3 regions of the Kitasatospora sp. NPDC056783 genome follow, and region 1 is predicted to be linked to each of the others. Evidence: riboswitches for the same ligand, from Rfam matches in the RefSeq annotation. Region 1 holds a riboswitch; each other region holds the start of a gene.
The links. Region 1 has a riboswitch for cobalamin ahead of ACFRMQ_RS16205 (ABC transporter substrate-binding protein). Riboswitches for the same ligand answer to the same signal wherever they lie in the genome.
Positions count from the first base shown of each region.

Region 2: it holds a riboswitch for cobalamin, as region 1 does, so the genes downstream of both, ACFRMQ_RS14915 (HoxN/HupN/NixA family nickel/cobalt transporter) here and ACFRMQ_RS16205 (ABC transporter substrate-binding protein) in region 1, are expected to answer to the same signal.
Region 3: it holds a riboswitch for cobalamin, as region 1 does, so the genes downstream of both, ACFRMQ_RS09695 (prenyltransferase/squalene oxidase repeat-containing protein) here and ACFRMQ_RS16205 (ABC transporter substrate-binding protein) in region 1, are expected to answer to the same signal.

Region 1 is NZ_JBHUAF010000091.1:19,910-23,108, reverse strand. Features, by position in the region: gene ACFRMQ_RS16210 (FecCD family ABC transporter permease) at 1-290, opposite strand, end outside; gene ACFRMQ_RS16205 (ABC transporter substrate-binding protein) at 287-1,231, opposite strand; cobalamin riboswitch at 1,371-1,576, opposite strand; gene ACFRMQ_RS16200 (hypothetical protein) at 1,716-2,144, opposite strand; gene ACFRMQ_RS16195 (PH domain-containing protein) at 2,617-3,198, shown strand.
Region 2 is NZ_JBHUAF010000081.1:4,304-7,502, forward strand. Features, by position in the region: gene ACFRMQ_RS14910 (hypothetical protein) at 1-1,539, opposite strand, end outside; cobalamin riboswitch at 1,699-1,911, shown strand; gene ACFRMQ_RS14915 (HoxN/HupN/NixA family nickel/cobalt transporter) at 1,942-3,060, shown strand; gene ACFRMQ_RS14920 (M24 family metallopeptidase) at 3,180-3,199, shown strand, end outside.
Region 3 is NZ_JBHUAF010000043.1:477-3,675, forward strand. Features, by position in the region: gene ACFRMQ_RS09690 (hypothetical protein) at 1-996, opposite strand, end outside; cobalamin riboswitch at 1,129-1,205, opposite strand; cobalamin riboswitch at 1,296-1,427, shown strand; gene ACFRMQ_RS09695 (prenyltransferase/squalene oxidase repeat-containing protein) at 1,531-3,199, shown strand, end outside.

The DNA of each region.
Region 1 (3,199 bases):
TGCAGCACCGCGCCGCAGACCGCGAGGCCGGCGCCGGTGGCGGCCGCCCCCAGGACCCGGGGCAGCCGCAACTGCCAGACGATCTGGTCGTCCAGCAGCGTGACCTGGGGATCGCCCAGCCCGAGCCGGCGCGCCACGACGTCGAGCACCGTCCGGAGCGACTCGTGCTGGGAGCCCACGGCCAGGCCGAGGAACACGGTGGCCAGCAGCAGGGCCGTGGCGACGGCCAGGACCGCCGTCGCGCGGCCCTGGCCGGTGGGCCGCGCGACGGGGTGGGGTGCGGTGGTCATGAGGCCGGGTGCAGTCGGCCCAGTCCTTCGGAGACCTTGGCGGCACCGTCGGCGAGCCGTACGCCGGGAGTCGACTCCGAGAACGGCACCACCACGAACGCCTTGCGCCGCACGGCGCCGAGCGTGCTCAGCACCGGGTCGTTCTCCAGGTAGTCGATCTTGGACTGGGCCGTGTCCCAGCCGGCGTCCGCGACCACGATGGCGTCCGGGTCGGCCGCGACGACCTTCTCCCAGCTCACGTTCTGCCAGGTACCGGGCAGGTCCGCGAAGACGTTGCGGGCGCCCACGGCGTCGAGCACGAGTTGGGGCCCGCCGTGGCCGGCGCCGACGAACGGCGCCTTGGTGTCCGAGTCGTACCACAGGACCTTCAGGTCCTTGCCGGCGGCCGTCGCCGTGAACCGGGCCAGCTGCTGCTCCTGCTGCCGCTGGATCGCGGCGGCCCGCTCCGTGACGCCGAAGACCTTGGCGACGTCGTTCAGTTCGCCCCACGCCGCCTGCCAGGTCGTCGGCGGTACCTGGCTCTTGTCCGCGCAGCCGAACGGGGACAGGTACGACGGGACGCCCTGGCCGCGCAGTTCCTCCCGGCTGCCCGCGACCTTGTCGGTGAACGCGCTGGCGTAGGAGGCGTACAGGAAGTCGGGGCGGGCCGTGAGGAGCTTCTCCTTCGTCGGGTAGTCCTTGGAGAGCACCGGGACGGAGTCGTAGGCGGCCTTCCACTTCTCCGGGACGGAGTCGTCGAGGTAGGCGGTACCGGCCATGCGGGACTCCAGGCCGAGGGCCAGGGCCACCTCGGTGGCACCCTGGTTGAGCGTCACCAGCCGCTCGGGCGGCGCGGGGACCGTCACGGTGGTCCCGCAGTTGTCCACGCTGACCGGCCCGGCGGTTCCGGTCGCCCCACCGGACGCGGTGGGCGCGGGGGCGCTGGTGCAGGCTCCGAGCACGCCGATGAACAGGAAGGCCGCGACGGCCCGGCCGGCACGCGTCGGGCCGGTGGGACGTACGGAACTTACGGGACGTACGGAACATATGGATCGAAATGGACGCAGCAGACCGCTGGGCACGTGTTCTCCAAAACCCTCGTGGAACATGTCGCGCCGTGGCCGGTCTCCTGGCTTCCGCATCGACGCACCGCGGCCGACCTTCCCGGGCGGCTCTTCCAGCCCGCCCAGTGGCCCCGACCGCTGCGAAAGCCGGTCAGCGAGGGCCGCGGAACTCCGCGGCAACAGTGGCGAGGGCCGCACCGGACTTTGACCGGCTTCCCGAACACCACGGCCAGGGCAACGTATCAGGCGTGGTCGGATCGCTGCTGGCCAGGTCGGGGGGTGATCGTCCGGACCGTTCCGGGGGCGCCGACGGGCGACCGTCGTGCCGCGCCCCCTCGCGCGCCCGTCCCACCGCACGGCCTCGGCAGGGCCTCAGCGGTCTTCAGTGGGTCTTCAGCGGGCCGGCGAACGACTTGCGCAGCGACGACGGTGCCACGACGGGGAGCAGGGAAGCCAGCATCTTTCCCTTCAAGGTGGTGGGCTCCCTGGTCAGCTGGACGTCGACGCGCGTTCCGTCACCCTCGGGAGTCATGCGGAAGGTCCACCCGCCTCCCGGCCCGAAGAGCTTGGAGTCGAGAGTGCGGATGACGACCGTGTTCCCTCCGGGCTCCCAGTCGTAGCGGGCACGCTCCCAGGCGGCGGCGGTGCCCTCGGTCACCTCGGCCCAGCCCTCTCCCCTTCCGTGGACCTCGAAGTGTTCCGCGTCGATGCTGGGCCACGCGTCGGGGCGGGCGGGGCCGAAGTCGGTGAGGACGGTCAGCACCTCGGAAGGCGTGAGCGAGGAGACGAGATGGAAGGTCACAACAGTCATGGATCATCCTCCACGTACGTGGACGGGGCACGTCGTGCCGCCGTCAGGGGGCCGGTGGCGGGCCGTGGGGCGGCGCCGCCTGGTCGGGCTTCACTCTGGTGGTCCCGCAAGGCCGGTGTCCTCCGTCAGTTGACTGCCCGACACGACTTGGGTCGTTACGGCGCCCGGGGCCGCTCACGACATCGGTACGTCATCGAGGGCGGCAGTCATTTGACGGATTCCCGGCGGGTGGCCGCGACGCAAGAGTGAAGACGCCGAACGACCTGCCGCCCGCCACCCCAGGGAATCGACCACCTCTGGGCCCGCCGCACTCCCCTGGGGGATCGACCACGGCAGTGCCGGAGGCGGCTGTCGGCCAACTTCCTTGCTCCACAAGCGATGTGGCGGCGTACGAGCCTCCCCGACGGGAGCCGGGCGGTCGCCGGTCCACCCCCCTGCGAGGCCGCACCGGGGGCGGCGTAGGGTGCGCCGTGTGAACGAACTGATCTTCCGGGGGAAAGACAGGCTCAGCCCGGACTGGGCCGATCTCGCACTGCTGCTCATGATCGTCACGGTCGAACTGGTCGCCGGCCGGGGGAAGTTCGACCTCGGCCTCGGCCCCATGATCCTGCTCGTCGGCGGCACCGTGGCGCTGGTCGCCGGGAGCCGCCTCGTCGCCCTGCGGTCCTGGGTCCGGGTGGGCGCCGACGGAGTCACCATCTGCCGGGGGCTCGGCCGGGGCCGCACCTACCCCTGGGAGCAGATCGCCTGGCTCGACGTGGCGGAGTTCCGGGGCCGCGGCGGCACGGTCACGCGGGTGGCGCGGATCCACACCACCGAGGGCCGGCGCCGCTGGCTGTCGACCCTGACGAACAGCGATCTCAGCACGTCGGAGAGCTTCGACAGCGACGTCCGGCGGGTCGCCGACTGGTGGAAGCACAGCACCCGGGCGGACCGGCGCGTTCAGCCGGAGAAGCGGCTCCGGGACCGGATCACGCCCATGAGGGCCGGGGTGCTGGGTGCCGTCGTCATGGCCGCCGTCCTCGCCGTGGTCGCCGCCCTGCCGGACCGGTAGG
Region 2 (3,199 bases), on a different contig from region 1:
GACGCCGGGGTCGGGGCGTTCCCAGTCCGGTTCGGCGCGGGCCTCCAGGAGCAGGCCGCCGCGCAGCCGCAGCAGGTGGCGGGCCGGGCCGAGGGCGGCCACCGCGACGGCGAGGCCGGGGAGTTCGGTGGCGGCGCGGGTGAGCCAGCGGGTGGCGGGGAGTTCGGCGCGCACCTCGGTCCGGGCGAGGACCTCGGCGGTGTAGCGCAGGGCGTCGCCGGGGTGGTCGTCGGTCAGGGCGTGGAAGCCGCGCGGGGTGTGGTCGCCGGGGTCGAAGGGGTAGCGCCGCAGGCTCACCTCCGTCCCCTCGCTCTTGCCCTCGACGTCGTACGCGGTGGGCCGTTCGGTGGTTCCGGGACGCGGCGCGGGCTTGGGGTAGGGCGGCAGGGCCGGTTCGTCGGCGGGTTCGTCCAGCCGGTCCAGGAAGGAGTAGAGCAGCGGGCGCAGCAGCCGGGCGGACTCGCCGCGGTGGGCGAGCGAGCCGTCGGTGATCCCGCGCAGGGAGGCCGGGTCCTGGGCGAGGGCCCGTTCGACCTGGGCGGCGAGGTCGCCGTCGGGGTCGAGGGCGGGGGCGGCCTGGCCGAAGGCGTAGCTGGGGGAGCGCGGGTCGAGTTCGCCGGAACCGGTGGCGACGAGCACGGTGGGGCGTTCCAGGGCGGCGCCGTAGAAGGAGACCGAGCCGTGGTCGCCGATCAGCAGGTCGGCGGCGACGAGGGCGGTCTGCCAGCCCTGCTGGGGCGGGATCAGGCGCAGGCCCATCCGGCGGGCGCCGTCGAGCAGGGCCTCCGGGTCGTGCCGGCTCCAGATGTTCGGGTGCAGCACGACGGCGACGGTGTACTCGTCGGCGGGCAGCCGGCGGACCAGCCGCTGGGGGAGGTCGGGGCGGCGGCCGAATAACGAGTGCTCGCTCCAGGTGGAGTTGACGACGACGAGCCGCCGTCCGTCGACGGCGCCGAGCGCGGCGCGGTAGCCGTCCCGGGAGCGCCGGCTGGCGAGCATCCGGTCGAAGCACGGGTCGCCGACGACGTGGGCGACCTCCAGGGCCTCGGGGCAGGAGACCCGCAGCCGGTCCAGCTGCTCGGGGTGGGAGAGGCCGAGGACGTCCACGAACACCCGTCCGCGGTGGGTGAGTTCGTTCCGGGACAGGCCGGCGGCGCTGACCGTGTCGCCGGTGGACTCGGTGACCAGGCGGTTGTAGCCGGCGCCGTGAGGGAGGACGACGAGGCGGGCGTCCAGGCGGTGCATGGAGGAGTGGACGGCGCAGGCGACGGCCAGGTCGAAGCGGCGGCGGACGGCGTCCTCCCAGTCCAGCACGGTGAAACCGGGCAGGCCGTGCAGGTACTCGTCCAGGGCGCGGTCGGCGAAGGCGGAGCCGGGGTTGACGGTGAAGTAGCGCTCGACGCCGTCCGGGCTCAGCAGGGCGAGGACGTCCAGGACCCGGGTGGCCGAGGTGAGGGTGCGGGCGACCGCCAGCACGCGGGCCCTGACCGGCCGGGTGTTCCAGCGGTCGGCGGGCCAGACGTGGGGGTGGGACGGCACGCCATGATCGTACTCATCCGGTCCGGTGGCGGCGCGCCCTCGGCGGGATCCGGCCGGTCCGGGTGGCGGACGGCCGGGCGCCGGGGTGCGGGCGCGCGGGCCCTGTGATCCTGGCCACCCCCGCGGCTGCCCGGCCTTGCACGGGTCGGGCCCGGCCCCTACCGTGTAGCCCGCCGTGGTGCTCGGGAATTCCGGTGACGGACCTTCAGGGGTCCCAGCCCGGAGCGGCCCTCGCCACTGTGATCGGGTCGTCCCTCCGTCCGCGGAGGAACGCCGTCCGTACCCATGAGCCACTGGGCGCCTCGCGCGCCTGGGAAGGCGGGTGTGGGCTTCCCGTAAGCCAGGAGACCGGCCACGGCATCTCACGAGGTATTCCACGAGGTGCTGGAGCGTGATCCGCAGATGACCCTGCCCGAATTCTCTTCCGCCGGGGCGAAGCCGGCCCCCTCCGTGCTGCCCGCGTTCGCGTGGCGGCGGGAGGACACCGTCCGTACGGCCGGGCTGATGGGGGTGATCCTGGCCCTGCACGTGGTGGCCTTCGGCACCCTGATCTTCCTGGTCGCGCCCGAGCGGTACGCGGTCGGCACCCAGGTCTTCGGGGTGGGCCTGGGCATCACCGCGTACACCCTCGGCATGCGGCACGCCTTCGACGCCGACCACATCGCGGTGATCGACAACACCACCCGCAAGCTGATGGCGGACGGGAAGCGGCCGGTCTCGGTGGGCTTCTGGTTCGCCCTGGGGCATTCCTCGATGGTGGTGCTGATGGCCGCCCTGGTGGCGGGCGGGGCGCAGCTGGCGAACACCCTGATGGACGACGAGTCGACCACCCACAAGTGGCTCGGCGTGGTCGGGACGACCACCTCCGGTGTCTTCCTCTACCTGATCGGCGCGCTCAACCTGGCGGCGCTGCTCGGCATCGTCAAGGTGTTCCGGGCGATGCGGGCCGGGCAGTTCGACGAGAAGGAACTGGAGGCGCACCTCGACTCGCGCGGCCTCATGGCCCGGGTGCTGAACCGGGCGACCCGCTCGATCACCCGGCCGGGGCAGATGTTCCCGGTGGGGATGGTGCTGGGCCTGGGCTTCGACACCGCGACGGAGGTCACCCTGATGGTGATGGCCGGTTCGGGGGCGGCCTCGGGGCTGCCCTGGTACGCGATCGTCTGCCTGCCGCTGCTGTTCGCGGCGGGGATGAGCCTGTTCGACACCCTGGACGGGACGTTCATGAACTTCGCGTACCAGTGGGCCTTCGCCAACCCGGTGCGGAAGGTGTACTACAACCTGACCATCACAGGGCTGTCGATCGCGGTGGCCTTCATCATCGGCACCATCGAGCTGGTCGGGGTGCTGCACGAGAAGCTCGACCTCACCGACCCGGTCACCGGGTTCGTCGCGGACATCTCGCTGGACAACGTCGGCTACGCGATCGCCGGGCTGTTCGTGGTGGTCTGGGCGATCGCGATCGGGTACTGGAAGCTCGCCCGGGTGGAGAAGCGCTGGACGCCCACCGGGGAGTCCTGAGCCGACCCGGCCGTTTTTGGCCGGATCGAGTGGTCGCGCGGGGGCGCGCAAGGAGCACCGGGGGTTCTGGCGGGGGTGCTCGGCGGGCGGTTCGGGCCGGGGGTTCGTAGGCTCGACGCATGGCGGATGCGTACGCGGG
Region 3 (3,199 bases), on a different contig from region 1:
GTCGACGGAGGCGTAGGGCGACGGGCTGGTGTCGGTGGGCAGGTACTTGAAGCCGCCGCCGGGCTTGAACTGCTGGGCGATGAGGAAGTCGACCGGGGTCTTGCCGGTGCCGCTGGTGAAGTCGGTGCCTTGGGGGTTGATGCCGCAGGCGTTGAGGCCGGACACGGCCCAGCCGTTGGAGTCGGTGTTCACGCCGAACATGGCGTTGAAGGCGCCGGAGGAGGCGAGCTTGCCCTTGAGGAAGTTCTTGGCGGCGACGATCGCCGAGTCGGTGTTGGGCACGCCGCCCGCGCACAGGGAGGCCATGGCGGCGCCGGTCATGTCGATGTCGCTGCCCTGGGCGAGCGCCGTCGGGTCGCCCGCGGCCTTGCCGTAGTTCCAGCCGCCGTCGTTGTGCTGGTTGGCGCGCACCGCCGTGACGGAGACATCGAGCAGGGGCTGCGGGGCGCGCTGGGCGCCGGCTTGGGTCTTCGCCCCGGCCAGCGCGAGCAGACCGAAGACGGTGCCGTTGAAGTTGGCGGACGGGCCGTAGTAACCGGGTTCGGTGGTCTGCCAGTAGGCGGAGAGGTCGGCGAGGAGGTTGCGGCCGGGGCCGACGCGGGCGGGGTCGATGCCCGCGGCGTAGGCGTTGAGGATGCCGCGCTCGTAGTCCGTGGCCACGGGCGAGGTGCCGGGCCAGCCGGGGGCGGCGAGCTGGTTGCGGTAGACGAGGCGGGCGTTCTTGCCGGTGTCCCCGCCGGGGGTGACGTCGGCGGCGGCCGTTCCGGCGGCGGCGAGCGCGCTGAAGGCCCACTCGTTGGAGAGCCCGCCGCCGGTGACGTAGCTGCCGTCGGCGGCCTGGAGGGACTTCAGGTACGTGACGCCGGTGCTCTTGGACGTGGCTATCTGGGCCGGGGTGGCCGTCGCGTGGGCGGGGACGGCGGAGAGAAGCAGGGCAGCGGCCGCCAGCGCGACGGTGGTCGTCGAGGCGGTGCGGGACGGGGTGAGGAGGGGCACGGGACAGGCTCCTTGGGGTGGCGGGCGCCGACCCTGCCCCGGAGTTCCCGCGTCCACTCGGGGCACGCGACTGCCGGAGCGGTCGCCGCCCGGATCGCGTGGGCCGGCTTTCGCCATGGTGCACGGCCGGGCGGGCATTCGGGCTCGGGACGGCACGATCGCCACCCCACACCGCTGCGCGTCAGCCCCGGATTCGCACCGGGTTCCCCCACTCGGCCACAGCGGACGCTACCGCAGGTTCCGTCGTCCGGCGAGGTGATGTGAGCGACCTGACGCCCCATTGACTCCCTGTCGGACAGCGTGGTCTGATGAACCGGTTTTTTGCCCTCGGCATTCAGGGGAAGCCGGTCCGACTCCGGCGCTGACCCGCAACCGTGGACCCACCTGAGGGTGGGTGAGCCGGAATGCCTGGACCGGGGGTCTGTTCACAGAGCACTTGCGTCGTCGCGGACTACGACGCGGTCTTGGCAGCCCCTTCCCGGGGCGCCGTGGGCTGCGCCGTCGCCTCCCGTGTCGACCGACCAGGGAGCCGTCGTGAGGGTCAGCAGCAATCGCACACGTCACAGAAACCGGGACCTCGCCTCCCTGGTGATCGCCGGCACCGTCGCGGTCGCCGCCTGCGGCACGGTCCTGCTCGGGCACCCCGGAACCGCGGCGGCCGACCCGATCGAGGAGTGCACGGCGACGACGGGCGCGATCGTCGCCGTCGACTTCACCCACTGGGGCGGCGGCGTCGCCCGGGGCTGCGACGCCCACCCCACGACGGGCATGAACCTCCTGCACAACGCCGGTTTCACCACTGCCGGAACCGAACACGACGGGCCCGCCTTCATCTGCCGGCTCGGGACCGGGACCTTCAACGGCGGTGTCCAGTACCCGACACCGGCCGAGGAGCCGTGCGTCAACACCCCGCAGGCCACCGCGTACTGGTCGTACTGGATCGCCGAACCCGGCCAACAGACCTGGTCCTACAGCCGGTTCGGCGCCGGCACGCAGAAGCCCAAGCCCGGCGAGGTCGAGGCCTGGGTCTACGGCGGCACGGACATCGGTGGCACCAGCGGGGCGCCGAGCTTCACCCCGGACTCCGTCCGCGCCAAGAACGGCGGCCCCTCGCCCTCCGCGTCGCCCTCGGCGACCCCGACCCCGACGGCGAGCCCCACCGGGCCCTCCGCCACCGGTGACCCGGCCGCCGCCACGGCCTGGCTGGCCGGTCAACTCGTCGGCGGCGACCACATGGAGAACTGGGCCGCCCCGGGGCCGGACTACCCCCGGACCGCTCTCACGGCCATCGCGCTCGCCGCCGCGGGGACGCAGGACCCGGCGCTGCGCAAGGTGGTCGCCTTCCTCGACGCCCATACCGACGCGTTCCTGCGCCCCGACGGGCCGACCGGCACACCGGACACGCGGGCCGCCGCCCTCCTGGCCCTCGTCGCCGAGAGCACCGGTCGCGACCCCCGCACCTTCGGCGGGCGGGACCTGGTCTCCGTGCTCACCGACCACGTCTGCGCAGGGGCGGGAGAGAACGGCAAGTGCACCGCCGCCGGGGACTTCCTCGGCGCGTCCTCGCCCTGGGCACAGTCCCTCGGCGTCATCGCGCTCCAGCGCGCCGGTGTCGCTTCGCCCGCCCCGGCGCTCGCCCGGTTCACGACGCTCCAGTGCGCCGACGGCGGGATGGCCGGATCGATGATCATCGCCGGTGAGCACTGCGAATCCGATCCGGTCACCACCGGCCTCGCGGTCCTCGCCCTGCGCACGGCCCCCGGCTACGAAGCGGCCGCCGAGAAGGCCGCCGACCAGCTCGCGGCGAGCCAGCAGCCCGACGGCTCCCTCCCCCCGTACGTCGGCGCCCCCGGCGACACCATCAGCACCGCGAGCGCCGCCCAGGCCTTCCGGGCCACCGGCCAGGGTGGCCGCAGGGCCGCCGCCACCGCCTGGCTCGCCGCCCGCCAGGACAAGGACGGCGGCTTCGGCCCGGACGCGTCGACCACCGACCCGGACGCCGCCGCCACCGAGCAGGCCGTCCTGGCCCTGACCGGCACCGACCTCACCAGCGTCTGGCACGATCCGAACGGCGCGACTTCCACGCCGACCCCGCCGGCGGGGAGGAAGCCCGACGCGGCCAAGGGCGGCGCCTACCTCACCGACCCGTCCCGCCTGATCGACGGTCACTACTACGAGGGGTTCCCGGCCTTCGCCGACTTCG